3 regions of the Fictibacillus sp. 5RED26 genome follow, and region 2 is predicted to be linked to each of the others. Evidence: riboswitches for the same ligand, from Rfam matches in the RefSeq annotation. Region 2 holds a riboswitch; each other region holds the start of a gene.
What was found. A riboswitch is a leader RNA that binds a small molecule or an ion and turns the genes downstream of it on or off. The one in region 2 is predicted to bind cyclic di-GMP.
Positions count from the first base shown of each region.

Region 1 (10,698 bases), on a different contig from region 2:
CGGTTGCACTTACGTACTTTATGCCAATGATTGCAGGTATGACAGGGAATACAGGTACACAGTCTCTTGCAGTTGTAGTTCGTGGACTTGTATCTCATGACATTGATCGGCCGACTATTGTAAAATTAATACTCCGAGAATTTGGTGTTGGGTTCATTATAGGAATTACATGCGGAATTTTAATTTCAATCGTAGCCTTTTTATGGAAAGGTAATCTAGTATTGGGGCTTGTTGTAGGCAGTTCTTTATTCTTTACTTTGATAATTGGTACGCTCGCAGGAACACTTATTCCTTTACTGCTATACAGATTTAAGATTGACCCAGCGGTAGCATCGGGACCTCTTATCACAACATTGAATGATATTTTTTCACTCTTAGTATACTTTGGTACAGCGACCATGTTCTTATCATATTTACTATAAATAAAAGATACCATCTTGCTATCTCTTACATTGAAAACAATATGATGTTGATAAAAAATCAGTCTTTTGACTGGTTTTTTTATTCTAAAAAAATGTTGCATTTTTCCAATTTGCGGATAAAATTAAAACATCTTAAGGAGGAGTGTACAGATGATAGTTAAGATGGATCAAACGTGGCATAAACAAGTTATGGACTATTTAAGTGAAGAACCTGCATTAAACTTATTTATTATTGCTGATATTGAGAATTTTGGTTATGAAACAGATTCTCAGGACATCTGGGCAGATGTTGATGATAACGAATCTATCACAGGTATCCTTCTCCGTTATAAAGGGAACTACCTTCCTTATGCAAAAGGGGAAATTAATGCAAAAGCATTTTCGGAAATTATCAATAAAGATAAAAGTTATGAAATGCTTTCTGGTAAAAAGGAAATTACCGAGCAGTTTATTCCTTATTTAAATTTTGAGCGAACAAAAGAACTGTATTTTGCTGAATTAAAGGATGCCAAAGCATTAAACCAAAACAGCTCTAGACAAAATATAATACAAGCAGATGTTAAAGATGTAGAAAGTCTTATGGAACTAAAATATTTGATCAAAGAATTCTCAATTGGAAAAACAGCAAAAGAAAGCTTGGAGCAAGCATTATCCACCAAAACAGGGCGCACTTATTTTATTAGAGAAGAGGATACCGTTGTTTCTTGTGCATCCTCTACGGCAGAAAATTCAGTGTCAGCGATGATTGTCGGCGTGTGTTCACACCCTGAAAAAAGAAACAAAGGGTATGCTTCACTTTGTATGGAAGCGCTATGCTACGATATTTTAGCTGAAGGGAAAACGCTTTGTCTTTTCTATGATAATCCTAAAGCAGGGTCGATATATAAGCGTTTAGGCTTTAAAGATATTGGATTTTGGAGTATGAACTATTCAGTCCAAACAACAGAAACCCAAAAAAACCAAGAAGTAGTGAAATAACTTTCAAATCTTTTTATCCTCTGACAATTGAATGAAGTGAAGATGGGTAACTCTCGGCTAGGACGTTGAGGGCAGCCCGAAGAATGATGTGTCCAATAGCGAAAAAAAAGACGGCAGAATCAGCTCTAGCGATTCTGCCGTCTTTTTCTTTGGCACTTTTCTAAAAGATTGTTGCTTTAAACTCTTTGTCACCTTTGATAATTGATTGAAGTGGAAGGTGTGTGCCTACCACCTGAGATACTCCATGCAAGGCATGCGACGAGGAAGTTTACTACGAAGCATCACTTGTAGACGCAGGAGCAAGGAACTTCTTAAGGCGGGCAGTTTGAAAAGTGGAAGTGGCTCGTTCAGCCCCGACAAGCAAAAGTTGAATGGGCCATGAAGGCGCACTTTGCCTTCTTGACCGTTAAACTTTTGACCTCGAGGGGCTAGCCACTGCAACTAGACAGCTGAGACACTTAAGAGTGAAACGTACGAATATGGCTCAGCGCCTGCCCCGTGGAAAGCGAGCAGCCTGGAACGGAAATCAACACTTCCAAAAGCAACAAAGTTTACGAAAACAGCCTTTTCTTTTGTTAACTAACCAAGCTTCCGTTCTTCGGCTTGTTCACTTGAGGCATTCTTTTCTTCATTAGAAGTTCTTAGTGGTATTTCTCTTAAGAAGAAGAAGGTTAATATGAATGCAGTGCCAATAACGATTGCGCCGGTTAAGAAAACACCGTTTAATGCATAACTTAAAGACTCACGCAAAATACCAAGTACTTGTTTAATCATATTTAATGATTCAGGAGGTAAAGCATTAAATTTTTCTAAAACAGCTTCTTGGTTCAGCAGCACTTGAGGATTTGCAAGCTCTTTAATCTGCTCGCTCATCTCAGGTGTAACACTGGGAGAAGAGGCGACTAACTTTTGGGACTCTTTGTTAAAGTGATCGGCTAGAGAGTTATTCATAACACTTCCCATGATTGAAACACCAATCGTACCACCAAGCTGTCTGAACAGCTGAACAGAAGAGGTCGCAACACCTAAATATTTATGTTCAATTGCGTTCTGCACAGTTAAGGTGAAGATGGGAAACGCGATTCCAAGTCCTGAACCTACGAGGATCATATTCATGATTGCTGTCGTATTAGTCGTTTGAGTATCCATAAAATGCATGCTTGTCATACCACTGACCATGATGAACAATCCAAGCATAGCCAATTTCTTGTACTTGCCTGTCTTAGTTATAATCTGCCCACTTATCGTGCTTCCTGCAACCATGGCAAGTGTTAATGGCATCATTACAAACCCGGATTTAGTAGCAGATGTTCCCATCACTCCTTGTATAAAGAAAGGCATATACATGATGGACCCAAACATGCCTGCTCCTAAAAAGAATCCGATTATATTAGAAACGGTGAACACTTTATTTTTGAACATATCAAGTGGTAGAACAGGACTTGATACACGCTTTTCTGTTAGCACAAACAAAAAGAAAGCTACGATCGTTACAGTGAAAAGTCCGATGATCTCTGGAGATACCCAATCGTATTCATTTCCTGCCCAGGTGAATGAAAGGAGAAGAGGAACCATTGTTAACGTTAGTAGCAGAGAACCTGTGTAATCAATAGATTCTTTCTCTTTTCTTTGTACAGAAGGAAATAAAAAGTAGATAGCAGCAAAAGCGACGAGGCCAAAGGGAAGAAAGATCCAGAATACCCAGTGCCAATGAAAGTGATCAACGATGTATCCGCCTAATGTAGGACCAAATACGCTAGCTAAACCGAAAACACTGCTCATAATCCCTTGCCATCTGCCGCGTTCGCGAGGTGGAAATAGATCCCCAACTGCTGTGAAAGCCGTTGACATGATCATACCGCCTCCAAAGCCTTGAACACCTCTGTATAAGATGAGCTCAAGGATGCTTCCGGATATGCCGCATAAAAGCGAACCTGCCGTAAACACTCCAATCCCTAAAAGGATAAATGGCTTTCTTCCGTAAATGTCTGATAGTTTTCCAACTAAAATAGCAGTGATACTTGAAGTGAGCATGAAAATCGTGAAAACCCAGCTGTAGTATTCTATTCCTCCAAGATCAGCAATGATTTTTGGTAAGGACGTACCAACAATTGTTTGGTTTAACGCAGCAAAAAGCATAGCAGACATGATGGAAAGCATGATAATAACTTTCCGCCGCATTTCAAGATGTTCCATGCATCATCCTCCTATTCATGTTGTAAATAATTCACAATGTGAATTATTTGCTAAAAAGAAAACTGCTCCATTAATCAAGCAGTTTTGTTGAAGATTCTATCATTCGTTTTATGTCTCCATCTGTTAAAGCAGCAAACTTTTTTTCTAGGTAGTTATTTTTAATGTTATCCATTTTTCGTGCAATTTCTCTACCATCTTCAGTAATTTCCAAATAGACGATCCGACGGTCTGAATCTGATCGTACACGCTGAATATAATTCTTTCCAACAAGCCGATCCGTAACCGCGGTAATATGGCTTGATGAAACTTTTAATTCGTTAGCGATTTCGGAAGCCATCAGAGGACTTTGAATAAATAAAGTCTGAAGAACAGCAAACTCATTGCTTGGGATATAATCTGAGTACACTTCGTTCAAACCTTTTCTTAACGTACGAAAAAGTCTACGTAAACTCATTTCCAATTCGCGCTCTAAATCATTTCTTAATGGGGTTTGTTCTCTATTTTCCATTTTAACACCCTTGCTTTTTGTTTCTTCTACTAGTATATGATAATTTATATTTAATAAGAAAGAAAGCAAAAGGTTTGGGGAGACACGGATTATGAAAAATTCAACATTATTTTTTGTGCTTTTAGGCTTTGGATTTTTGATCGGAGCAGCTTACTGGGTTTGGGCGATCACAACACAATCACAACCAGGTGGAATGTAAAAAAATGAGCCGTAATGGCTCTTTTTTTGTATAAACAAACACTTCTAATTTAAATAAATGGGAGGTGTTGGTATGAAAGTAAAGTATCAGATTACAACTAAACTTATTAAGAAAGAATGGAAGCAGCGTCCAGGAGGTAATCGTATACCACGCTATGCGGTTGCGCACGATACTGGTAACCCTAACTCTTCGGCTCAACAGAACTATGAATATTTCAACAGCAGACAACTAGAGGCTTCTGCACACGTATTCATAGATGATAAACAGATATTGATGATCATTCCATTGCAAGAAAAAGCTTGGCACGTTCGCTCTAACGTATCGGATGCTAATGAATGGGCGATTGGGGTAGAGTTATGCTATGGACCTTCCATAGATTTTAACAAAGCTTATAGCCGTTATGTATGGTTTTTTGCGTATTTATGTGAGATGTACCAATGGGACCCTGCGCGGGACATAAAAGGGCACTTTCAGCTAGACCCAAAAAGAAGGACAGATCCTTTAAACTGTTTTCATCAATATGATAAAACATTTCCATTTTTCATTGAGGATGTTAAGTATGAGCTAAAAAAGTTTGTTGTTAACCAGAACGAGTTTAAAGAACTTGTCACTGCAGAAGAAAAGCTCTATAAGGTGCAGATTGGGGCATTCACATCTAGAGAGAATGCCGAAAACCTTTCTAGAAAAGCTAAATCTGCAGGATTTGCTGTTCATATTGATTACTCCTAGAAACAATCAATGCGAAAACAGCCTCGAGAGTAGTTGATTTTCATTCCAGGTAATAGTAAATAAAACAAAAATACTTGCCTCTTAAGTAAGGCAGGTATTTTTTTCTAGTATAAAAAGAACGTTTGTTCGCATATAATATAAAAAAGGAGGTTGCTTCGTGACTAACTTATTAATGAGATGCATTCAAGAACGGGTTGGAATAGAAATGATCTACCTCTCGCAAAAAGGTGATATCTCGCACCGTTTTGTAATTCCATACTCTTTCGACGGTCATATAATAAAGGGATACTGCTCGGCAAAAAAGCAGATTCGAAGTTTTCACATAAGAAACATATTATCCGTACATTCACGTTTTTTGTCTTCTTGAGATTGGGGGGATTGTCGTGCAATATGGAAGCGAAGAAGAGCGTTCGCTTATTGAAAAATTTGTGATGTATCCGATTTTACTTACAGTTTTTAATCGCGATCTGCAGATTATTTGCGGCTCTCCATTTAAATTGAGACAGCCATACGTTGCATTAGTAGAACAAATTATGAATCAAATCAGCAAAGATCTATTTGATGTACGAATTGAATTGAGAAAAAGAAGAATTAAAGTAATGGATGCACGCCGTGAGGAAGATATTACAGAATATGAAATCTTTATTAGGGGTTATCGTGAAATTATGAGGTTTCCAAACATTCATCTAAAAAACAAAGCAGAAACACTTATGCTTTCTTATCTACAAGTGACCGTAGAATAATGGATAAAGCATGCCAGTTTCATTTTCAATAACATCTGTATACAATGAACGTATTGCAGAAACATAAGATGATGATAATAGGATTAGAATTTGAATTGAGGAACCTTATGGAACACTTTATCCAGCTAGCTAGACAATTGAACAGAGAAATAATGATTGAAAGTCGCAGCCCATTTGATCCGGTATGTCCGGTGAATACACCACACCCTTGGCAGATGCTGGGCTGTGGGAACTATGCAGCGGTGTTTTCACATCCTGAACATCCAGCATATGTAGTTAAGATTTACGGCAGGGATGAGCATGGATTATTAGAGGAAAAAAAGGTTTATGATCGACTAGGAACACACCCTGGATTTTCTGTTTGTTATTATTCCGAACAACGTTTTTTAATCTTAAAACGTATTGAAGGAATGACTCTGTACGACTGTGTGCATAAAGGTGTAAAAATTCCTGAAAATGTGATTTATGACATCGATGAAGCAGTGAGGCATGCAAAAGACAAAGGATTGTTTCCTAACGATGTACATGGAAAAAATGTCATGATATCCAATAATAGAGGAATTATTGTAGACGTATCTGATTTTAGCCGATACGAAACTTGCAGGAAATGGAAAGATTTAAGGAAAGCTTATTTTACATTTTACAAGAAAACGCTGTATTACTTTCCAATAAAGATTCCTTATATTGTTTTGAATGGAGTAAGGATTGGGTATAGGTACTATAGAAAGTTAAAAATATCCAAAAAACAAAGCCTAAAATAATAGGATTAAAGAACTATTAAAATCATTGGCACAAATTACCTTAGTAGGATATAATAACTATAAATCAATAAAAACCTTTGTTATTAAGGGCAAACCAGTTGAAAAGCTGGGACGCAAAGCTATGGGCCTAAAGTATGGTGAACATGCAATGGCAGCCGGTTGCCAAAGGGAAACGGACTCGTGTTTAGACACAAGCGTTTCTATGAAGCTTTATTCTCGTATTTTGTAGTTTCTCTGCAGGAATAATGTGTTCATAGAGGTTAAAAGTATCTAAAACATAAATTGAAGCCATTCCCTTTATTAGGTGATGGCTTTTTGTATGTAATTTTTGAGGGATTTGAGGGGTTGTAGAATGGAAAACTTCCAACTAGACTTACGCGCACTCAAAAAAAACTTGTTACCAGAATTTATGAAGTCTATTCCAGCCATGATACATACACACAAAGAACATCTAAGAAAAAATGAAGACTTTCATACGTTTCTAAACGGTTTTGTTGAGCAATACGAGAAGATACTAGAGAAATTTTTACGCGGGATTGTGCATGCAGTGTTTTTAGAAGAAGAACGATTCAAATCCTTTTTAAAACAAGGAGAGCAGAAAGCGTTTCGATCAGGTATTCATTTTTTAAGGCATCAACGAATTCCTCATCAAGCACTTGCGTGTTTTACAACGAGTATTAGTGAATCCGTTTTATTTGAAGTGAAAAAAGCAACGTCCAACGAGCCGTTAGTTATACAACTATTTATGTTAGATCGCTGGAACCGGATTTCTCACCATGCTGTTACAGGATTTCTAAGCGGTTTCTCTTCTCAACAGTTTAAAGATCTTAAGGAGATTAGCATTCGTGATCCATTAACAAATCTGTATAATCGTCGCTACTTTTATGATTGTTTAGAAAAGGAGCTAGAAAAGGCAAATAGACTTAAGCTTCCTCTTACACTTGTCATGTTTGATATCAATAACTTTAAATTAATCAATGACGAGCTAGGGCATCACGCGGGTGACGAGATACTTCAGCAGATCGCAGAACTTTCAAAGCGACTAAAATTGTTCTCTGGATTTAGATTCGGTGGAGATGAATTTGTTTTTCTTTTACCAGGAATTACTGAAGATGAAGCATACATCTTAACTGAAAAACTAGAGAGTCAGCTTATCGTTTGGAATGAATCCATCTCATTGGCATATGGTGCAATAGAATTACTTGCAGATGCATGTGAAAACATAGACTATTACCTGCAGCTTGCTGATGAGCGTATGTACACGAACAAAAGAGCTAGAAGTGAGAATAAATCACTGATTTGATCATGTAAAATAATGGGCCTTTCTGCTATGTTTTTCGCAGATCGTATAACGTAAAGGAAGTTGAACGCATGAAAGATTCATTTACGATTACGGAACACCGTTCTGAAACCATATCATCTTTGTTACGGTGGTTCTTTTTAATTCTTTGTATACCTGTTTTTTATTATCAACCTATATCAAGCGTCTTGAATTATGAAACGGATACTTTTCCGATCCTTTTTATAATCGGCATTATATATATGACATCCACACAAATTGTCTTACACCGATTGCCAGAGACGTCACTGTACTACCGGGTTTTTACAAGAGGTGGAATTGTTTTTGATTGTCTTGCTTATGCATGGTTGATGCAGCTTACTGGTGGAGCTGATAGTGCGTTTGTTGCTGTTGGTTACCTAATCGTTATCCATGCTGCTCTGTATTGGAGGTTAAAGGGCGCTTTTATAGTAGGAACAGTGAGTTTTACCATTCTCTGTTACTTTTTTATAAGAGATAGTGGGTACTTGAACACGCTCTCTTCCTTTGAATTTTTAATGAAGAGCATCTTCTTATGGTTGATCGCTTTTTACGGCGGTGTGATTGCCTCAAAAGAAAGACAATATTATTTCGAGAAGAATATGTATCAGCTTCAATCTGAACAAGACTATTTAACAGGTTTGCTGAATCATCGAAAATTTCAAGAGGACGTATTGGAAAAAACAAAACAGAATAAACCTTTTACACTTGTATTATGTGATATTGATCGGTTTAAAATGTTTAACGATCAGCACGGCCATTTAATTGGTGATGAGGTGCTCAAGCTTGTAGGTGCAACGTTTAAACGCTTCATTACTTTAAAAGAAGGAGAAGCTTATCGTTACGGTGGAGAAGAGTTCGCCTGGATTCTCCATACTACATGCAGAACAGAAGTGAAAAATACGATTGAAACGATCAATAAGCATTTAGAAACCTTTCCGTATATATCAGGTGATAATGAGTTATCTGTTACACTTAGTTATGGCATTGCGAGTTATGTAGAAGGTGAGAAGCCTTCGCAAATGATTCATAGAGCTGATGTGCTGCTATACGAGGCAAAGGCGGCAGGAAGAAATACGTTCAAATTGGATACGGTCACAATGGAGGAAAATCAGCTATCAATATAGCGGTTTTCCTTTTTTATGTTTTTCGTTCCTTGGTGCACTCTCGTGCACTCTCGTCTACCCGAAATGATGGTATCTGCCTTTTACAAATATTATTCGTTTACGTAACTATCCTATAACTACCAGGAGGATGTGCTTCTTTTTAAAGGTCGTAGCCTTTGATGTCATAGTAGATTATGAGATAATGAAGTTAGAATTCAAGTGCGGAACAGGGGATGAACATAATGAGTTTGCAATTTATTTTGGGACGATCCGGCAGCGGAAAGTCCCACTCTGTATTTAAGGAGATCCAAAGAGAACTTACAGAACGTCCTTCAGGAAATCCGATCATCTATCTTGTACCAGATCAGATGACCTTTCAATCGGAGTATAAGCTTGCATCAACGCCAGAATTATCCGGAATGATGCGTGCACAAGTCTTTAGTTTTTCAAGGCTTGCTTGGCGTATTCTTGGTGAGACCGGTGGTTTGACAAGAATGCACATCACATCTACTGGAATAAGAATGATGCTTCGGAAAATCGTCGAGCATAAAAAAGAAGATCTTAAAATCTTTCGAAAAGCCTCTGAACAAAGTGGTTTTTACGAATTACTTGAGTTGATGACTACAGAACTTAAACGATATTGTGTTAGTGCAGAAGATCTTTCGTGGAATGCTGAAACACTGCTTTCTCTCGGTCAAAAAGAAAATAATAAAAAAGTGCTTCAGGATAAATTATCAGATCTGAGTGTCATTTCGAGCTCCTTGGATGAGGCACTGATTGGGAAGTATGTAGATTCAGAAGATTATTTACGTTTGCTTCAAGCAAAGATTCCTTTATCCGAGAGCATTAAAGAAAGTGAAATTTACATAGATGGATTTCATTCGTTTACTCCACAAGAACTTGAAGTTATAGCGGGATTACTGGCACACGCCAAAAAAGTGACCATTGCACTCACTGTCGATGAATCTTTTACTATGGAGTCAGAACCTCATGAGCTAGATTTGTTTTATATGACGAAAAAGACGGCTCAGACGCTAACAGCACAGGCCAAAGAACTTGGTGTATTCGTTGAGGAACCAATCTATCTTCATGAAAAGCCTAAGTATAATTCAAGTGCTATCGCTCATATCGAAGAGCAGTATGATCGAAGGCCGGCCATACCATCTTCCAAACATGAAGGTGTTGGAGTAGCGGCAGCTGTAAATGTTCGGTCTGAAGTTGAAGGAGCGGCAAGGAAAATCGCAGAACTCGTTCGTGACCACGGATATAGGTATCGCGATATCGCAGTTACAGTCCGAAATGCTGGTAGTTATCAAACACTGATTGAAACGGTATTTACAGATTATGAGATACCTGTTTTTCTTGATCAAAAAAAATCTATGCTTCACCATCCACTGATTGAGCTTATACGTTCTTCACTAGATATTGTCTTAAAGAATTGGCGCTATGAAGCAGTTTTTCGAGCTGTTAAAACAGATATGCTCTATCCGCTTGATGAGATAAGAAAAACGACTTCTGAGATGAGGCGTTGTATGGATGAACTTGAAAATTATGTGTTAGCACTTGGTATTCAAGGCAGAAGGTGGACAGATCCTAAACCTTGGAAGTATAAAAGATTTAGAGGATTCGAAGCAGAAGATTTTGGAAAGACAACTCGTGATGATGAAAAAGAACAGCTGATCAACGATATGCGGGACATGATTGTATCTCCTTTGAGTCGTTTATCTAAAAACCTATC
Region 1 covers NZ_JACZDU010000001.1:784,917-795,614, forward strand. Annotated here, with positions in the region: gene mgtE (magnesium transporter) at 1-422, shown strand, start outside; gene IHV10_RS04205 (GNAT family N-acetyltransferase) at 612-1,400, shown strand; gene IHV10_RS04210 (MDR family MFS transporter) at 1,980-3,596, opposite strand; gene IHV10_RS04215 (MarR family winged helix-turn-helix transcriptional regulator) at 3,667-4,104, opposite strand; gene IHV10_RS04220 (N-acetylmuramoyl-L-alanine amidase) at 4,376-5,032, shown strand; gene IHV10_RS04225 (hypothetical protein) at 5,416-5,775, shown strand; gene IHV10_RS04230 (serine/threonine protein kinase) at 5,883-6,536, shown strand; cyclic di-GMP riboswitch class I at 6,615-6,703, shown strand; gene IHV10_RS04235 (GGDEF domain-containing protein) at 6,889-7,839, shown strand; gene IHV10_RS04240 (GGDEF domain-containing protein) at 7,908-8,981, shown strand; gene addB (helicase-exonuclease AddAB subunit AddB) at 9,203-10,698, shown strand, end outside.
Region 1: it holds a riboswitch for cyclic di-GMP, as region 2 does, so the genes downstream of both, IHV10_RS04235 (GGDEF domain-containing protein) here and IHV10_RS09265 (anti-repressor SinI family protein) in region 2, are expected to answer to the same signal.

Region 2 (10,698 bases):
GCTAACATTATTTTTATCTTTCAGTACTTTTAGAAATTGCTTAGATCGCGCATCATTAGACAGTGGCCATAATCGTTTCCCCGAGCCTCCTGATAAAAGAACCACTTTCATCCTATCACCTCAGCTTTTATTTCTTTTGGTGGTGTAGGAATCTTTTTACTAATGTGTTTACTGATAGTCATGTTGTAAAAATCAATTAATTGATGGTTTAAATGTTCCCATTTGTAGTTGGTCTCAACAAATGTTCTTGCTTCTTTTCGTACGTCATTTAACTTCATTGGATCAGAGAGGAGTTCAATTATTTTCTCGGCAAATTCTTCATCTCGATCTCTAACAATAATACTCTGATTATCTTTAGCTTTAATCGGTTCACTTACGATTGAAGTGGTAATGACAGGCGTGCCGCATGACATAGCTTCCAGTACTTTGTTTTGCAATCCTGCACCACTTTTCAACGGACAGACAAACAGCTTCGCATTCCATAGATATTTTCTTACATCATCTACTTCACCAGTTAAAACAATGTTTTTATGCTTTTCACAGAGACGTATAAGGTCTTTCGTAGGATTTCTACCTACTACATAAAAAGTAAAGTCTTCCAGCTTCTCTTTTATAAGAGGGAAAATGTGTTTAATAAAATATTTCACACCCGCTCGGTTAGGTGAGTAGCTCATATTCCCGACGAATACAATGTTGTTTTTAGTAGTTAGGTGTTTTTGGTAAGAGAAGTATTCCAGATCGACCCCATTTGCAATAGTTGTCAATGTGTCTCGATTTAAGGAAACATTATTTTTATCAATATCCGAAATGAAGATGCCTCCGTCATAACGTGAACTTGCTACCTGTTCCATATTATGTACGTTTTTAGCTTCCCAACGAGTAAGTGGATTTATTAACGATTTCTTAAGCTGTGCAGACCGTTTGAGGTTAAGAGAGATAGAATCAACAAAGTCTATTACATTTGGTACATGATTAATCGATGACTGATATGGATATAGGCGCACAAGTTGATGATGAACGATATCATATTGTTCTTTACTTGTTTCAATTCTCAAAATCTGAAGAAGTTTATTAGAATAATAGAGGGAGGTTTGTAAAGGCCATTTCTTAAACAAACCGAGGAACATGTTTCTTACTGCTGTACGTTTACTAAATGGAACAATCGTCACTTTACTACATAATTGGCGGACTTCATTCGGAATAGGTTGCTGATTTCCAAAGGAGATTAAATGGACTTCATGACCTAAAGCCTTTAACCCTTTCATCTGGTTATATGCCCTTAGTTGATCTCCTTTTTTAGGAGGATACGGAAATCTAGGTGAAACAAATAAAATCTTCATGTGATCACCCACCCTTTGTTTTTTATAAAACACTTAACGTTCTTTAAAAAGTACAATTTCTTATGATTATAGTAGGTGTTAGACTAGAACGCAAGGATTTAAGAACAAAGTATTCGTTTTTGAGAACATTTGTTATAATTGAACTGAATTTTACTAAATACAATTTATTTATAGGAAAATATACTCAATCTGTATTTACGTTTTAAATATTCCATTTTATGACAACATTTTTAATGACCTCTGTTTATAATCGAAATATATTTAGAAAATTCTTTTTTTTAGAGCATATTGATAGATATGGTTGAGAGGATATACATCAAACAATTATATGATTGTTAATATGGAGGGAAATTGCTATGAAGCAAACCTTATCTTTGGACAAAGAATGGATTGAATTAATTATTGAAGCGAAAGATCAAGGGTTAACGAAACAAGATATAAGAGATTTTTTAAAATGTACAAAAAACAGTAAATAACAGTGGGAAAAGTGTGTTACAAATTTAAGTTTACTCCCTGAAACATACTTTATCCCTCGGTACAACAGTTCAATTTAAGAAAAATAAACCCAGCCGAAATAAAATACTCGGGGGGTATTTTTTATAGTTTATATAGAAACAGTTTCGCGTTAGAAAAACAGGTTTCGCTTTTTCTAAATAATGGAATATTAAGGTGAGTTTCTTGTTTAGAGAAAGGAGATGCAGATTGGACATTCAAACAAATTACGCTAATTCAAAATTATTTGACGGCCAATTAGCAGAAAAGGAAAAGTTCGAGGCATTTGTAGGTGAAAAGAAGAAAGACTTTTACTTAAGAAAATGGCAAAAAGACAACAGTTGGAACTGGGCGGCTTGTTTATTAACTATTTTTTGGCTTGGTTACAGAAAAATGCTCAAACCTGTTGTTTATATCATTCTTGGTTTTTTAGCAATAGACATCATTATTCTTTTCATAGGTTTTGATGGCGCAGCAATCAGTAGAGGATTAGGTTATGGGCTTGCTGGAGCTCTAGGGATTACAGGTAATATGTTTTATAGGAAGCACGCTGAAAAACAAGTACAAGAGGTTAATCAGCTTTCAGTAAGCGAAGAGGAGAAGATGCATGAACTTCGCAAACGGGGTGGTACGAGTGGAAAAGGAGCTTTCTTCGCAGTCTTAATGTTTTTAGGATATTTGGCTATTACACTTGGATTGACACTTACTTTTGCATAATTCCTGTAAAAAAAGATAACTCGACTAATGAGTTATCTTTTTGCTTATATCTTTTATTTTTAGATGAAATACTAATCACCTGAACCAACTATATGCTTCTTCTTCTCCAGTGCCTCTAAACAAAATGTCTTGAACTTTGTACTAAATTTCCGTACCCTATTATGTTCCCAACTAAGTTCTTCATTATATTTTTCTATTAAGTCGTCACAAAGTAAAGTGAGTTTTTGAATTTGAGAGCTTTTAAACTCACAATACCCGTAGGGATCCAGGTTAAGAAGTATTCCGTATTTCACATTATCCTCTTCTCTATTTCGCAAATACCCGTGGATTTTCTCATCAAATAATATAACTTTCTTCTCTCCTTTTATCTTAAAAGTTATTCCAGCCATCTTATCCCCTTCATTCTTTACTCTCATTAGATTCGTCTTAGAAACTTCAAACAAGCAAACAAAAAAATCACAACGGATATTCGTTGCGATTCTTACAATACGCGAGAAACTTCAATTTCACGAAAAAATCTTTTCAGTTTTGCTTATGATTTGATTTAGGTTATTCTCTAATAATTTTGCCTTATTCGTAATTCCTTTTTCAAATTGCTCAATTGTTGTTTGATCTCCATTACTTTTAATAGGTTCAACATTAAGAATCTCTTCTAGTTGCATACGTGGTGATTGCTCTTTTTGCTTATGATCTAACCTTCTCATGTAAATAAACGTATCCATATCTCGGTAATTTAATTCTATTTCAATTTCTAGCTGCTCGTTAACGTATAAGAAGGTTGTCTTCCAACTCCCATCTGTATCGACCGGCTCAGAAAATCCATAATCTCGTATTAAATAATCAAAACTTTCTTCGGTAATCGATGAGAATAAATTCATGGTAACACCTCCATATTTATTAGCTGTAGATATTTATCATATCGTAATGAATTCCTTACAGTTTACACGGTTTCTTTACATAAAGATATTACTTATTACTTTCGCTCTCTTCTTCCCTTCTCCTCTTTTCGAGGTAAATATGGTTGGATTTTGTTTATTGGAGATACATCGGAAAGGACACAGCAAATTGCTGTGTCCTTTCCGAGTGCACATATTCAGTACTTTGTAATTGTATGGGGTCAGACCCCTAAATGGTAATATTATACTGGTATTCTAAATTTATGAAACTTGTGTTACTATATCGTCGTCTTACTATTGGAATTGCAACTTAAGGAGGACAGCTAGTGAAAAGTGAGGGATTAAGGGGTTCCATAAGTATTGATGGGATGACTAAAGATGATGCCATTGTTTACTTAATGAGATGCTACGGAGAAGAGATCAAACGTCTCGTTTATACATTCGTGAAGAATTGGCAGCAAGCTGAAGATATTACTCAAGATGTTTATATCGCATTGTATACGAAACTTGATACATTTCGTGGAGAATCTGCATTAAAGAGCTGGATTTATACAATCGCTATTAATAAGTCAAAAGACTTTTTAAAAAGTTGGAGCTATAGAAAACTTGCTTTTACAGATAAATTTACTGCAAGTTCAAATGGAAGTGTCGACTCTGCTGAAGATGGGGTCGTTTCAAACAGTGAGGATGAACTTTTGTATCAAGCCGTACTCTCTCTGCCGATAAAATATAGAGAAGTCATTTTATTACACTATTATAAGGAATTTTCTATTCGAGAGATTTGTGAGTTGTTGAAGATAAGTGAATCGACAGTCAAGACCCGTTTAAGCAGAGGTAGAAAAGTGCTACAAGAGACTTACTTTGAATTAGGAGGTGAGCGATAGTGGAGAACCAACTAAAAAACCTTAACCGTACTTTGGATAAACAAATCTCAAGCACTCCTGTTTTTACAGAAATAGATGAACAAAATATATTGCTCGCTATCCGTAATCCGTCATCTAAGAAGGATGAACAATCGAAATCAAAGAGGACCATTGTTCCAAGGCTTCTTACAGCAGCGCTTTTCGCAGGAGTTATCTTTACTTCTTATACAATTATTGATCGCTATCTAACCCCTGAAACAGCGACTGAAATTGCAGTTAATAAACCTAAAGCTCGCTACGCTCAAGAATTAACACAAGCTTCGAGTATGATTAGTTATGATGAAAACACAAATATTCTAACGGTTAAAGGTTCAGTTAAAAATACGACTGAATTTAATAGTGAAAAGTTCAAGACAAGAATTACGGTATTGAACCAAGAACTTCAAGCAACCCTTGGCTTAAAAACGTTTGAAATTGTTGATGCGCCCAAAAAAGGTTATCTAAAACCAGATGAACCATTTTCATTTACAAAAGAAATCAAACTAGAAAAAACGATATCAGATACAGACTTAGAAAATGCCCTACAAATTGAGGTCTATACAGAAACAAAGATCCTGACCTCATTTATAATTGAGAATATACAATACACTGATATAAAAGTAGAAGAACCTATTGCAGATAGTGAGCAACCTGTCGTTGAAGAAAATAAAATTGAAAATAATGAGAAAAACACATCTTCAATAACCGAAAAAGAAAAACAAGAAAAAACCACAACTGTTAATGAAGAAAATCCTACACCTGCGAGTTCCCTTGATAATTTGGAAGATCAATATGGTCAAAAGAAAACTCCATTTAACAATGTTGTTTTTGAGAAAAAAGGCGGTCATTTCTATGTAAATGGCATTACAATTGGAAATACATTAGATCAAGCTCTTCAAATCTTAGGTCCCTATGATAGGCATAGCGAACCAGCACTTCACTCACCTACTTATGCAACCTGGAATCTGAAAACATCATTGGAAGAAAATGATAATTCTGGATTTTTTGTAGAATTATCAGAGTTAGAGAAAGAAAGTGAAATAGGATACTTAGGTTACATGACAGAAGATAAAGCTTTTGTAGATAAACTGGTAGCTCAGCTTGGTGAACCTTTTAAAAAAATCCCAGCTGTAACATTTTTCTACGAGGAAAAGTCTCAGCAAATGCTCATAATTAAAGACGAAGCTAATTATTATGAGATTACTCTTCAGTTTGAACCTGACATCGACTTGTACAAGAATGAAAATTAAAATCAAAAACCAAAATCCCTCAAAACTACGTTTATACAGCGTGGTTTTGGGGGATTTAGTTCTAAAGGACTAATGTTTTAAGGGATAATACTCATAGCTTCCTTTGTTTTTAATGCTTTTTTGTATTCTTCCTTTAGGTCATCTACTACTTCCTGAATGGTAGAGATTTTCTTCACACTGCCAACACCTTGTCCTGCGGACCAGATGTCTTTCCATGCTTTTGCTTTGGATTCAGAGAACGAGAGGTCAACATCATCCTTTTTCATCAAGTTTTCCACATCAAATCCCGCTCTTTGTAAGGATGGAAGCAGGTAGTTTCCTTTTATTCCACTAATCGCATCCGTATAAACAAGATCCTCAAGAGTAGAATCTATTAACATCTGCCGGTAATCTTCGCTCGCCGAAGATTCTTGCGTCGCAATAAAGCGCGTTCCCATGTATACGAGATCGGCTCCAAGAACCTTGGCAGCTAGTATTTCTTCACCTGTAGAAATAGCCCCAGCTAGAATCGTCATCCCATCCCAGAATTCCTTTACGGCTTTTAAGAAAGCAAACGGATTTAACGTCCCACCATGGCCACCTGCTCCACTGCACACGAGTATTAATCCATCAATGCCCGTCTTAGCAGCCTTACGCGCGTGATCAAGCGAGATAACGTCAGAGAATACGAGACCACCGTACCCGTGAACGATTTTAGCAACATCGCTTGGATTACCAAGAGAAGTAATCACCACTGGCGGTTCATATTTCTTTATTAGCTCCAAATCTTCTTCAAAACGTTTATTCGTTCGGTGAACGATTAAGTTAACACCCCATGGAGCAATCTTTGCCGAAGGATCTTTTTCCCTGGCATTACTCAGCTCTTCTGAAATATGTTTCATCCAATTTTCTAATAGATCGGAGGTTCTTGCATTCAGTAATGGAAAGGTACCTATTATTCCGTTCTTACAGCTTTCAATCACCATATCAGGACTCGATACAAGAAACATTGGGGCGTTAATCACTGGTAAACTGAGTTGATTCGACAAATTCATTGGCAATTTGTTAGACAATTTATTCATCCTTTCAGCAGCTAAAATTAGTTTAATGGGTATTTATTAAGAATAATTTCAACATAACCTGCATCATTCCTTTAAATTTGTTTTATAGGGGTCTTATTACGCTTCCTTATATTACATTTTTATTACAGTCATTTTCTGACAACATTTTCTATTTAGCTTGTATATAATCAATTTGAGTTAGGGAATAGGTCCTAATTATCCTTCAGACAAGGGCAAACATTTTCGAAAGAAGTGGGCGCAAAGCCACGGGTCTAAAGCTTAACTTAAAAAGCTACGATCGCCGGGTTACCTGGATATCATTTACTTTCTGGAGGGGTTCTTAGTGGAAAATACGTTTAAGCTGGATCACGAGTGGATTGAATTGATTAAAGAAGCGAGAGATCAAGGTTTTACTAAAGAAGAGATTATTCGTTTTTTACAAAATCCCCAATTAACGTTAGAAAACTATCAATTGCAAGGAAATTAATTCATTGAAATAGTAAGCAAGTCACAGAATTTATTTACTTACCTCATACAGAAAGATATAATAAAGGCAAATTATTTCTTAAATGGGGATTGCAAATGATGATTGGTGAGCGAGTAAAAAAATACCGTACCGAAAAAGGCCTCTCCATTACAGCATTGGCTGATAAAGCAGGGGTAGCAAAATCGTATATAAGTGCCCTAGAACGAAATATTCAACAAAACCCTTCGATACAGCTTCTCGAAAAGATTGCGGATGTATTGAATATTTCTGTAGATCACTTAATCAAAGCTGAAGTTGATACAAAAAACCTAGATCAGGAATGGGCTGAATTAGTGAAAGAAGCCATGGGTTCTGGTGTAAGCAAAGAGCAATTTAAAGAGTTTCTCGAATTTAACAAATGGAAAAACAAACAAAACTAACCACCTGATTGCATCAGGTGGTTTTTACGTGGTTTTTCCCTTTGCGGGTGTCTTCGTGGAATATACATAATGAAGGTTTTGTATTTGTGTGGGGTCAGACCCCACACTAATGTTTAATGTTTATAGAATTAGGGTACGGGAAAAGGGTGTCTACTATTTTTGTCTATGGAGGATTATAAATGAAGCAGTCGCCAAATGAACTAATGGATTCTCAAAAAAGTGTAGATGTTAATGGTTCTTCTTTTCATTGGGACATAGCAAAAGGTATTTTTCAATTTGAAGGCGAAGATGTAATGTTGTTTTGGATTGATTCAGCATTCAAGGTGTTCCTAGATTCCATCGAAGAGATTACAGGAGAAGGAACTGCGGACCTTGTTTTTGAAACAGCTGGATATCGGACAGGGTTAATCGTTAGTGATTTTTACATAAGAACGATCGGAAATATTGAGATTTCCGCTGAATCATTACCTACCATTTATGCATCAGCGGGTTGGGGTAAAACATACATAGAGCTTGATGTTAAAAAGAAAGAAGCGATCATTACGATTACAAACAGCTGGGAAACGAAAGTTAAAAAAGCGCAGAACAGCGAACGCATGGGGCGATTCTTACCTGGCCATTGGGCTGGCGTTTTCACAGGACTCTTTCAAACCAACATGTGGTATGAGGTCCTAGAAAACGAAGCCGACCCTAACACGCTAAAATTAGCAATCTCAGAATCACATATAACACCAAATGATAACATCCGCGATCTCGTTCAACGGGATGAACAGCATGAAATTATGAAGCTAGAAGCTATGGTTGAAGACCGCACAAGAGAATTAACCGATCTGATTAGGGAGATTTCCTCTCCTATTATTCCGGTAACCGATCATATTGTGGTTATTCCCTTAATCGGTAAATACAATGAGCTCCGTTCTAAAGATATGTTAGAGCATACTCTGACTTCACTGCCTCAACACAAAGCAAAATTTGTTATCTTAGATCTAACCGGTATTAAGTCTATTGATTCTGAAATGGTGGATATGTTGAACAAGCTTGTTTCCTCTGCTCGATTGTTTGGAATGGAAACGTTATTGGTCGGGATTTCACCTGAATTAAGTATAGAAATAACGAAACACCAGTATTCTCTTGGAGAAAGTACATATTTTAGAAATTTGAAACACGCCATACACTTTGCCTTTGCAAAGGAAGGGATGCTCATACAAGAACCTACGAAGTAATAAAATCCACGCTGCGGTTGCAGCGTGGATTTTTTGTTAGGCACTAGTACCTGCTGTTTCCCTTGTATTTCTGGAAAGAACAAATTGAAGGGATTTGTAATTGTATGGGGTCAGACCCCCATTTCTATTAAACCCCATCATTCGTCTAAGCAACTTGTCTGCCTCTACATATGATATACAGAAACCGAAACCAATTGGAAGTCGGTATCAATTTGTGAGGTGAAACGATTAATGTGTTACAAGTGTGGAGACTACGACCACTGCAAGCATGAGAAGCACGAGAAGCATGAAAAAGTTGAGAAGTGTTACAAGAAAGTAGAATGGGTTTGTGAAGAATCTTCTTCATCATCCTCTTCATCTTCGTCCTCTTCTTCATCTTCTAGCTACGAAGTGTTGAAGTGCAAGAAGTTCAAAAAAGCTAAGAAAAAGCAACATCATTGCTGCTGCGATCCTTGGGCAAGAATCTTGTTCTAGGATAGAAAAAAGGAGTCCACCATCGGACTCCTTTTTCTTAATTATAAACGTTTTGTCCCATAATAACGCGTCTTCCAGTAGCTGTTGTTCATATCTGAAATCGTTACTCCTGTTGAAGAACCGGCATGGATGAACTTCCCATTACCAACGTAGATACCCATGTGTGAAGCTCCAGAATCTGTTGTTGAGAAGAATACAAGATCTCCAATCTCTTGACTACCAACCTTATAGCCTGTGTTTACCCACATCTCTTTTACTGTACGTGGCAGGGTAATGTTATGGGAATTTTTAAAAACATAGTTAATGTACCCTGAGCAATCAAAACCAGAGGTAGTCGTTCCGCCCCATTTATAGACCGTTCCTTGAAAACGTTTTGCATAATCAACTAGGTACGCATTGTTAACGTTATAGACTCCTAGTTTGTTAAACGTATTTCGACCTGCAATTCCATCTGCTGTTAAGCCTTTTGCACGTTGAAAACTCATAACTGCACTTTTCGTATAAGATCCAAAGTAGGTTGTATATGATCCACTATATGTAAAATAACCTTTACTGCGCAATAATGATTGCAACGTTCTCACGTCTGAATGTGTCATTGTCGGACGAAGTGTCTGATCTCCAATATTCGCAAACGCCTGTAGCGGCGACAATAATAAACTAGCACCTAAAACTGATGTAACTATCCATTTTTTCATTATTTATCCCAAACTCCTTTGATTTTCCAAGTAATCTATTATTATCCTACAATAAATAATAGGACTTGTGTTTTACGCTTCCGTTACGGAAAATAGGAATTTGGTCTTCTTGTAAAACCTTGTCGAATTTAGTATTGTGCTAAAATAATTATATGTAATAGCCGATTTTGTCCTCTAATAGCCGAAATCTCCAAATCCTTCTCGCTGTAAAATTTCTTCAACCCCAATGCTATGATCCTCTAAATATTGACTACCATACGTAGAAAAATGGTCAGTACAATTTGAGTTAATAACGGTAAACGAACTATAAAGAAAATCCCTGTCATCATTTGATGTAGATCCTGAACTGCCTATATGAATACACTTTTCCTTAATCTTTTCTTTACGCCCTTCTTCATCTATATAATAGTATTTATTATTAAATGTACCTTCTGGTTCTGGTAAAGCTGTTAGCCCATACCCTTGATCATTTATTTTTATAACATTGTAGTCTCCCACTTTGTTTGGTTGAGGCTCATCTTCAATGTCGTATATCACTGTCACTCCACCTACATAACCAGCTGGGATGAGGTAGTACTCGTTAGTTTTCTTTTCTAGTAATTCATGCATGTAAAGCGATAAATACAATGTAAGTACAGTAAATCCAACCATAAAGATACTTTTCACTATCATTGGTTTCCACTTAAAGTTTTGTTTTTTTACCTTTTGCCATTCTTCAGACAAGAAAAAGAGAGCAGCACAAATAATTGCAAAGTAATAAAAT
Region 2 covers NZ_JACZDU010000002.1:186,575-197,272, reverse strand. Annotated here, with positions in the region: gene IHV10_RS09310 (sugar phosphate nucleotidyltransferase) at 1-111, opposite strand, end outside; gene IHV10_RS09305 (glycosyltransferase) at 108-1,340, opposite strand; gene IHV10_RS09300 (anti-repressor SinI family protein) at 1,697-1,816, shown strand; gene IHV10_RS09295 (DUF2628 domain-containing protein) at 2,043-2,549, shown strand; gene IHV10_RS09290 (hypothetical protein) at 2,621-2,938, opposite strand; gene IHV10_RS09285 (hypothetical protein) at 3,056-3,427, opposite strand; gene IHV10_RS09280 (sigma-70 family RNA polymerase sigma factor) at 3,772-4,329, shown strand; gene IHV10_RS09275 (hypothetical protein) at 4,329-5,597, shown strand; gene IHV10_RS09270 (NAD(P)H-dependent flavin oxidoreductase) at 5,675-6,649, opposite strand; cyclic di-GMP riboswitch class I at 6,860-6,951, shown strand; gene IHV10_RS09265 (anti-repressor SinI family protein) at 6,981-7,124, shown strand; gene IHV10_RS09260 (helix-turn-helix domain-containing protein) at 7,223-7,543, shown strand; gene IHV10_RS09255 (STAS domain-containing protein) at 7,723-8,766, shown strand; gene IHV10_RS09250 (NlpC/P60 family protein) at 9,282-9,935, opposite strand; gene IHV10_RS09245 (DUF6843 domain-containing protein) at 10,110-10,698, opposite strand, start outside.

Region 3 (10,698 bases), 270 kb from region 2:
TGTCTTTTTCACCTGGCAGTACGCTGTCTGCAAAGTGGCCAACCCCTTTTTCTAGTTCATCCTCATTCGTACCATGATAAATAGGTAGAGCAGCATCTAGCTTCGGAATTCTTAACTCTCCCATCTGCTCTCCTATTTTTGGTCGTACTTGATATAATGGTAGATTATTTTTCTTTCCACTTTCTTTAGCATGATCTGTAGCCTGCACCTTTTCGTTAGTTTTGGTAAACGTTTTTTCTGAACCAAACTTGAACATCAGATATCCCTTTGATAACTGATAGAGGCTAGTGGAAGAAAACCATATACCACCAGAGATCAATGCCACTGAAAGGATAAGCAGGATCCATTTTTTTCTCATATCAATTCCTATTTTACTGAAATTGCACGACGTCTAACCCATAATCCAAGAGCTAGCATCCCTGCTCCAAGAATCATGTAATCAACATGGTATCCAGCTGTTTTCGGAAGCTTTGCACCATTCACAGTTTTAGCAGGTTTTTGAGGCTTTGCTGCTACAGGTGTTTCTTTGATTTCTTTCCCTGTATCCGTAATGATTTCAGAATCAAACATGTCAGCTGTAAGAATAAAATCAGCTAGAAATTCTCCGTCCACTGCACTATATAACTCTACTAAAACACTATATCCCTTTAAATCATCCATAAAGATTAGTTCTTTATAGCTAATAGACGTTTTATTTCCGTCTTCATCTAGTAGATAAATTTCTCCGTCAAGCTTCAAAATCTTCATTAACTCACTTGTTAAGTATAAAAGTTCTGAAACCTGATCATCTGTCAGTTCACTTACACTCTCAAAATCTTGGAAAGCCATCATGCGATTAGCAATTTCATTTAGTCTTTCTTCATTCTCAGGCATGCTTAACTCTTCATCAAGCATTTCTAAGTGAGCTACTAAACGCTCTATTTCATCGCCAGTTAAAGCAAAAGTGTCAGCTAAGAAACTTAGAAATTCTTCATCGAACATCTCTTCATCTTCCCACTCATAACCGATGTAGTCCATCACAGCGAAATCAAGGTCATCTACATAAAGATAGTTTTCTACAGAGTCCCCGTTTTCTTCTAATACTTTTACAACATCTGTTTCGTATTCTTCACTAAGTTGATCTACATTACTTAAGTCAGCTAAAATAACTTCACCTAAGTATTCTTTCATCTCTTCGATTGAACCGAACTCATCTACACCATCTTCAAGAAAGCTGTATGTATTTAAGTACTCATTAAAATCATCTGCTGTAAGTGTATCCCATCCACGCTCTGCACTCACTTCTTTTAAATAAGCATCCAAATCTGTCTCGTCGATCGCTGCTGATGCTGGTGATGGTGATGAGAAAAACCCTAAAATCATTGCCATTGCTAAAACTAACCCTACCCATTTTTTCACGAAATAGCCTCCTGCCAAAATATGTTTATATTTTACTAATATAGTATAATTCGTAGGCACAAAATAATATATATAATATTGTAGACAAATTTCGACATCACGCTATTTTAAAGGGTTTATCTTGTTTTAAATAGGACTTTTATACGTAGTTCTTTAATTTATTTTAAACAATTGTTTAAATGTTGGAATGTCTTTCATGTAATGGTCTGGTTTATCCTTAAAAGTAGAAGATTGAACAGTAGGCAGCCAATGAACACCAATCGTAACAACCTCAGCTGCTTTCCCTGCAGAAATATCCGCATCACTATCTCCAATGAAAGCTACATCATCTTTAGATACACCTAACATTTCTATAGCTTTTAAAACACCTTCCGGATGTGGTTTAGGAAGATTTACATCATCACCTGAAATATATACGTCAAAATATTTATTCATACTTAATTTTTCTAATGAAAGATCTAAGCTTCTTTTCGCTTTACCTGTAACAATTCCTAACAAATATCCGTCTTCTTTTAAAAGGGATAAAAAATCATGCATTTGTTTGTTGTTATGAACTAACTCATCGTGTTTTTCTTCATAATGTAAGTAATATCTTTCAATGGCTTCATCTGTATTCGGATGAGTTAAATTTTCACGAATAATTCCTGTTTCAGAAGGACCAAACATATGAATAATGTCTTTTTCCGTAACGTCTTTTTGGTCATATTCCTTAAAAACAGACTGAAAGGCATAAAAACAAACAGGTAATGTATCTGCGATTGTTCCATCAAAATCAAAAATAAAGGCTTTCATAAAATGGTTCACTGCTTTCCCTATAAATTTGTAATTTTATTCATATTTCGCACTTTTTCGAATAAATCCTTTAAGCTTGTTAAAACATGCTTTGACAGGTTTCTAAATTTCCATAATGGGTATTGTAAAAATTGTCGAGAATAAACATATGTTCACTTGTTTTTTAAAGGGTTAAGCGTTACATTGTATATAGTAAATTTTTCAACATGTCAACGCATTTCTTCCAGAACATAGTTTTCAAGATAAGGAGAAATTAATGAATGAATAAAATTGAATCACCAACACAAAAGATAACAGTTCTTTTAACAGATCTTGTTCTCATTACGCTTTCGTATTTCATAGCCCTGTTACTAAGAAGACCCGATCTTGAGGTTCGAAACTGGGACGCATCTTTAGCTGTCCTGCCTTGGATTCTCGTTGTAAGTCTATTTTTCTTAGCCGCTTATGAAATGTACTCGTTTCACCGTAAGACCATTTGGGATATCTACAGCAATATTTTCATCGTAACCACTTTTATCATGTTCTTTACGATGGCAGCATCATTCATGTTCCGTGCGTTCGCCTTACCGCGTTCCGTTATCTTACTCGCATACTTGTTATCAATCGTTCTATTAATCTCGTTTAAATTGATACTAGTGAATACATCACGTAAAAGTAATGAAGGAACAGTACTTTTTGTTACAAGAGAAGCTACAGATGAATTAAAATATCTCTATCCTTCATTAAACAACATGTCTGTAAAAACAATCAGTCCGGATTCTCCATTTGATGATGTAGCTGAAGCTCTCTCATCCGCTGATTGCTTAATGATCGGCCCAGATTGCCCAGAAGAAACAAAATCCAAACTCATTTTTTATTCAATGAAAAATGATAAATTGGTTTATGTTGTACCTTCATTATATGACTTACTTGTTTCTAAATCAGTGATTACATCACTTGATGATACGATGATTGTTGGTGTTAAGCCTTTCGGACTTACATTTGATCAACTATTAGTGAAGCGCGTGTTTGATATCACCTTGTCACTCATCATGCTGATTGTTCTATCTCCTCTTTTCTTACTAGCAGCTATTGCCATTAAGATAGAGGAACCAAAAGGGACGATCTTCTACAAACAAGAAAGAGCTGGAAGACATAATCGTCCATTCATGATCTATAAGTTCCGATCAATGGTTATGAATGCAGAAGCATTAACTGGCCCTACTCTAGCTGAACAGAACGATAACCGTATCACAAGAGCTGGTAGATTCCTACGTGCAACACGTATTGATGAACTGCCACAATTAATTAACGTCCTAGCAGGACACATGTCTATCATCGGACCACGTCCTGAGCGTGAGTTTTTCATTCAGCAGTTCACGAAAAGCAACAAATCATACCAATACCGTAATACAGTTAAACCAGGAATTACGGGTTACGCTCAAATTATGGGTAAATATACAACAGATGTTGAAAACAAACTTCGCTTTGATCTGTATTACATCAGAAACTATTCGTTTTGGATGGATCTAGTGATTCTGCTACGTACGATTAACGTAGTACTTGATAAGACGAAAGCAGAAGGTGGAGCAACAAAACCGGCTAAAGAAACAAAAACTATACAAATGTAATAGTAAAGGACAGGAGAATACTCCTGTCCTTTTTCTATGTTTTGGATATTACGGTAGAATATAATCATCATTCCCTATTGATGAAAATTTTGTCAAATATTACGATATAAGAGTGAAACAGATCGAATTTTCGTTAGGGAGGAAAAAAATGAAATTTGTTTTAAAAAGTCTTGTCCTTTTTTGTATGGTTTTCACTGCGGTTGCCTTCACTCATGCAGACGATGCATCTGCAGCAGCCTCAATCAACAAAACCTACTATGTAAAAGGTGATGTTGTTAACATTCGTTCTGGAACGGGAACAAATTATCCAACCGTTACACAAGTAAAATACGGAACAAAGCTACAAGCTTTCCAATACGCATATAACAGCAAAAAAGAAGTCTGGTACCACGTTACTTTGCCTAATGGGCAAAAGGGATGGATCGCAAGCTGGCTGATCACGTCAACCGCACCTGCTTTTACTCCTATTAACGCTCCACTTATATCTCAAATGCCTGAGCTTCCAAGGGGATGTGAGGTTACAAGTCTTGCGATGATGCTTCATCATGCAGGTAAAAAAGTGAGTAAGATGACTCTTGCTTATGAAGTGAAAGAAGATCCAACACCTTACCGTAAAGTCGATGGTAAAGTCTATTTCGGAAACCCTAACGTTGGTTTTGTAGGAAATATGTATACGTATAATAAGCCTGGTTACGGTGTGTATAACAAACCCGTTGAAAGCCTAGCTAGACAATACCTTGGAAGCCGTGTTGTAAATCTATCTGGTCAATCCTTTACAGAGGTCAAAAAACAACTCGATAAGAAAAAACCAGTGTGGGTCATAGCAAACTCATGGTTTACAAAGCTTCCTGAATCCCAATTTACATACTTCTACACACCACAAGGTAAGATTAAAGTGACGTACCGTGAGCATTCCGTCTTGGTAACAGGTTATAGCGGTGGATATGTTTATTTTAACGATCCACTTTCAAACCAAAAGAATAGAAAGCTTCGATTAAACAATTTCATTGCCGCTTGGGAACAGATGGGTAAACAAGCGATTAGTTATAACTAAACAAATATAGAAAAAAGCCAGCGTATCTTGCAACGCTGGCTTTTCTTTCATTAAGCTTAATATAGGAAGCAATCATTTTATTGGTTTCATGTTATCGTTGATGATTTAAAATACATCATACGATTTTTTATCATGATAATGTAAAAAGTTAAATTTTTCTGCGTAATTTTTGCTTTTACGTTCTAACTTTGTAGACACCGTCATAATTTGAGTTTTTCCCATTTGTTGTATCTTTTTCAACTTACTAATCTGATTCTGAGCCCACTCATCTGTTGAAACTTCATTGTAGTCAAAACCTTCCCACATGAAACCATCCATATACTTATGAGTATGTTGAATGGTTTCCATACCCCAATTCTGTACCATTAGGAGATTCGGAAATTTTCGATCACTCTTATCTAAAAAAGCAAGAAGTCCATCTAATTGCTTTTTATATATAGCAGCGTTATTCTCCAAATGTTCGTTGTCAATATTCCCAACGGTATCAAAGAAAACACCATTCATTCCTTTTGCATTAACTTGTCTTTCCATTTCATCCATTAAGACTTTATGATAGTGAACACTCGCTATATCCATTAGATAAGAATCCCATTGCTCATAATGAACTCTAGCACCACTTCTTTTGAAATAGTCACTATCAGCTAGAAGTTCCAATCTCTGTTTGTTCCACGTCGGTGTTTCCATAACACTAATATAACCAAGAACAATCGTGCCATTTTGTTGAAGATATTGAATCTGCTCTTTTGTGTATAACTGTGGTTCGATCACAACTAAATCGTAACTACTTAACTTCTTAAGAATACGATCTGTTGGTGCCGAATAATAAATCTTGTAATTTTTGACCTGTTGCAGAGTACTTTGTCCACTTTGAGCAGAACTGTGTTTAGGATGTAATGAAAAAAAACCAAAAGTAAAGATTGCCATGATTAATAACCACTTTTTCATAAAAAATTCCCCCGATTCATACGAGGGATGGGTTGGTTTCGCGGACTGGCAATCTTTATTCTATTGTTAGAATCGAAGACCCATATCTTTGCGTCCTTGGTTTTCACCAAGTTTGCCCATCACCACAGTATTAAATTAATTATTTCCATTTTATAGGTTTTGAATTCAAAAAACAATAGTGAATATCTATTTTTTAGAAAAATTGGAAATAAATCTTTCTAAAGAATTTTGATAATATTTAGGATCTCTTTTTGTGAAAATATGAAAATCAGCTTCGCCTACATATGATATTAATCGAAGGCCACCATATGTAAAAGAAAGCGAAGCCCCCACAGCTATTCCTACTCCATACCAATCAAAACCAAGCGGGAGCAACAATAGAGTTAGTACAAAAGTTATGATGAAAAATATGAAAGTAGTTATACAAGCTCCTCTTCGATCATCGAAGTATAGATGAAGAAGTGATAGTGTTAAAACAAGACTAATTGAAAAGACAGCTACTAGTGTAATCGGCATTAATTCAAAGAAATCAGCACTCCACTCGAACCACGTAACAAACCGAGGCAGCAATAAGAGGACAAGTAGAGTAAATAACCCTTGCGTTCTGATAAGACGAATCACTTCTTCTTTTAAGACTCTAATCATCACTTTCTTACTTTCTTGTATTTGATCTAAACTTCCACCTTCATTCACAAAGCCGTAAAACGTCCAATATTTTTTATAAAACCTTGTTTCTATAGAAACTATAAATGTCATCATCGTAGGAATAATAGTCAAGAAGGACCAAAATAGAGCTGTATCATAATCAGGGTGATAACGAAATGTATGCAGTACATTCACCGATCCCTCACCAAACCAAATAATCCAGTTACTGACCCAAAGCCCTAAACTATAAAAGACTCCTGTTAATAGTAAGTCAGGGTATTTATAGGTATACCTCACAAATCCCCATTGATTATGTAAGGGACGGTCTGGAAAACTGATAAATAGATGGTATAAAAGCCAAAGAAGTGTAACGAGCATCCCGAATGTAAAAATACCTAGCATAAGGGCGGCTCCTTTTATAACGGGAAGAGAACGTACAAGGTCTCCTATTGGCAACACCCAAAAGACAACTACTGTTATTAGTCCCCCGAAAAAAAAGGCGTACACAATATTCATATATTCCTTTGTCGCTGTGCTATATAAAAATAGTACCCAAATGAGGTTCATAACTAGAAATAATAATAAGACTAGCCAGTCGTACCAAAATGGTATGGGAGTTAGTAAAGCAAATGGAAGCCATAAAATAAGAGCTAAACCACATGTCACTTTTGCCAATCCAACACTTGTTGCAGCAACATCTTCAATTTTCCCAGTATAGAATAGGTCTGCTATGTATCTTGTTACCACGAGCTGAAGTGAAAAATAAATCACTTGTGAAAAAATAAAGGTGTATGAGATCGAAACGACAAACAATTCCCTCGTACGAAGATCTATATTATAATAATTCATTCCCCACTGAAGAAAAGTTAGAACAGCAATGGTGATCAACCACGGTCCTGAGGTTAGGAGGATGGTAAAACCATATGCCTTCGCTCGGCTAGAAAAGTAATCCTCTTGAAACATTTTTTGAAGTTGAAATCCTATTCCTGCCATTGTATTCCTAAACCTACTTCCTTATAAAGAGAACGATATCTCTCAATGACTTCACTTAGCTGGTACCTATGCTTGACTCGATTTAATCCATTTCGCCCATGAAGCTCAATTAAAGATGGTTCTTCCACATACTTTTCTATACTTTCTGCCACTTGTCTTGGATTTACTGGAGGAACGACAAAGCCTGCTGGTCCGAATAAATCAATATCACCACCTGTAATCAGTTCTTCACAATCTCCAACATTCGTACTGACAAAAGGAATACCGGCAGATAAACCTTCTAAAATGGCTAAAGGCTGCCCTTCTGAAATACTTGTTAACAATAATACATCCAGTTCAACTAACTTTGATTGCACATTGATCTTACCCGTAAATGTTATAGAGTCCTTTAAACCTAGCTCATTTACTAAGTTTACGCACTCTTGCACATACTCCTTGTCTTCATCTAATGGCCCAAAAATGTATAAATCAAATAGGATATTTCGTTTTCGCAACATATCGGCTGCGTATATCATTGTTATAATATCTTTAATAGGAACGACTCTGACGATGGCCCCTATCTGAATAGGAGTTTCATTAGAAAAGTTCTTTCTCTGTAATGAAGAATCTGAAAGTGTTACCCCGTTTGCAATTACCAGTTGCTTGGATTTAGGCGCTCCCAAACGCTCTTGAATCTTTGAATTTTTTTGAAATAGCGTAATTAGTTGTTCAGCTCGATCATAGGCAAGTTGACTTAAAAAATAAAAAAATTGAATCCATCTGTTTTTATAGATCATTGGAATCCAATCTGATTTTAATATCTCCTCCTCTCGTTCTCGAGAGTAAATCCCATGCTCGGTAACAAGTAACGGTATATCTTGTTGTGCGGAAAGATAAGCTCCTAATACACCTGCATAACCAGTAGACGCAGCGTGCACAATGTCATATTCATCAAAGTCACTTTGGAGTAGATGAATAATAGGTTCATATTTATTACGAATCATCCAAAAGTAATCAATGAAAGAGCTTTGGAGCTTTTCTTCTTTATAACAAACCTGAACAATTTCCCAAAATTCACGGCTTCTAAAGAACCCCGATGGATTGCCGATGATACTTGTATCCCCTAAGAAACGCATGGCTTTCCCGGATGTATCTTTCGACAAAAAGAAGGATAGTAAGACGTCTCTATTTTCATCACTCAAATTAGGATAGATTGGGTTTTCTTCCTTTACTTCCAACTTGTAAACCTCAACTGATTTTCCGTTAGCAGGAAGTTTGTATTTCCAATCCTCTTTCGTTATGGCAGAACCACTTGGCATAATAGAGATGATGGTGAAATCAAACTCAGGCATTTCACTAATTAGAGTATGGATCCACGAAGAAACTCCTCCGCTAACAAAAGGATAACTTCCCTCGGCAATGATGGCTATCTTCACCTATGACTCACCTCTCTTAATAGGAACTATCGTTTTGCCCTTGAAAGTTTCAATCGTATAAAGCCCATTAAATCCTTTAATACCAGACACTTTATACCCATCAAAAGCACCTGTTTTCAACGTTTCATTGTCGTTTAGACGAATTAGAAATACACTTGGTGAAACTAGATTTTTGCCATAAAGAATAATCTTGTTTTCTTGGTAATCTATCTTCATTTCGGACTTACTATAAGCTGTGTACAGCTTTTTTGCTTCTTGAGCAGTAACACCTTTTAAAAACGGATAGGTTTCATAAATCTTATTCAAATGTCGATCCAGTTCAACATTTAAATCTGGCCATCTGTATCCTTTGTTTCGATAAGGATCCAACAAATCATCAGGATGAATGAAATGTGAAAAGATTCCGGCATTAGCTAGTGCGTCAGCATATGAAAACCGTTCATACAGATCAGGAGCGTATCCACTGGAAACACGAGGTAAGTTAAAATAACCTGCGTTGTCGTCGTAGCCAAATTCTTGGATAAACGAACCTTGTTCAGTGCCGCCTAGGTATAAAGAAGAAATCGTATTAATAGAAGGTGCGCTTCTCTTCAATGCTTTTAGTCCAGTTGTATTTATTACATTTGATGGTGGTACATAAGTTTTAATCTTATATTTTGGAAATAAGTGCTCATGCATTTTCATAACTTGGGTTGTAGCGTTTTCCATTTGTTCTTGATTAACCCATGGGATATATCCATAGTCTTTAGCTATCGGTTCGTTCTTTGTCACAAGAGATTGATGATTATATCCATGTAAACTTAACTCGTCTCCATTTTGAAGAGCATCTCGACCGTAAAATAAAAATTTCGCTTGATTTTGTTTGATTAACTGTTCGGTATTCATTCTCTGATCGGAGCGATATGTTCCAATAAAAGCATGTGTGTACTTTAAACGATATTTATTTTGTAAATCCTTCATATCCGGCCACCAAATGGTCTTAAAAAAAGAACCAACACTTGTATTGAATGTCGGGGTGATATTCTCATGATCACCGTCAGGAAATGGAGCAGGGAAATCATCAATAAAAAAGACACTCATTTCAAGTCGCCCAGAAACAAACCTGGGTGGCAGTAAGGAAAGAGATTGTAACAACAGACCTCTTGCGCCTTTTCCTTGAAGCATGGTTCCGTTCCAATACGCAACTTTCCCTTTTCCGTAGGAATGATACCAAAGTATAGGTGTTCCTTGGCTTTTTACATAAACTTCACTGTCATTCTGTAGGGTAAGATCAAGAGAATTATTCGGTATTTTACCGTCTTGATCTTCAATATCAGGATAAATAGGGGCAAAAGACTTTGTAAACGTAATACCATTTAAATCGTCTTGATGATAACCGTTAACCTCTTCAATCCCCATCACATCATTGAGGTCAGGATGGAAAAAGCGTAATCCAACAAATAGTCTTCCACCTTCATTAACAAAAGTTCGAATATTATCCTCTTCAGCTATCGCTTTTTTCTCATCAAGGATAATAACGATTGTATAAGGAGTAATAGCGACCTGGTCTAACGTTTCAATATAGGAGTAAGACAATTTCCCTAGTTCAAGAGATTTATTCAGGTGGCGTAAGGAGGGATTATTCTTAAGAGATTTTTCGTTTCCTAACACGAGAATGTTTAGTTGATCACCTTCAACATCTGACAAAACAGTTGGAAGTAAACCATGTTTCATCATTTTTATCTCCTGTTGAGGAAATAGCCAGTGAATCTCTCCAATTCTAGAAATTTGTACAATAATTAAGCAGAGTAAGGTGATAAGTAAAACTGACCAAACCACTTTATTCGTGTCTTTCATCGTTCTTCAT
Region 3 covers NZ_JACZDU010000002.1:453,247-463,944, reverse strand. Annotated here, with positions in the region: gene IHV10_RS10545 (class D sortase) at 1-358, opposite strand, end outside; gene IHV10_RS10540 (processed acidic surface protein) at 367-1,398, opposite strand; gene IHV10_RS10535 (HAD family hydrolase) at 1,552-2,190, opposite strand; gene IHV10_RS10530 (sugar transferase) at 2,451-3,800, shown strand; gene IHV10_RS10525 (C39 family peptidase) at 3,949-4,854, shown strand; gene IHV10_RS10520 (endo alpha-1,4 polygalactosaminidase) at 4,960-5,799, opposite strand; cyclic di-GMP riboswitch class I at 5,836-5,926, opposite strand; gene pelG (exopolysaccharide Pel transporter PelG) at 5,986-7,437, opposite strand; gene pelF (GT4 family glycosyltransferase PelF) at 7,425-8,852, opposite strand; gene IHV10_RS10505 (DUF2194 domain-containing protein) at 8,853-10,568, opposite strand; gene IHV10_RS10500 (tetratricopeptide repeat protein) at 10,695-10,698, opposite strand, start outside.
Region 3: it holds a riboswitch for cyclic di-GMP, as region 2 does, so the genes downstream of both, IHV10_RS10520 (endo alpha-1,4 polygalactosaminidase) here and IHV10_RS09265 (anti-repressor SinI family protein) in region 2, are expected to answer to the same signal.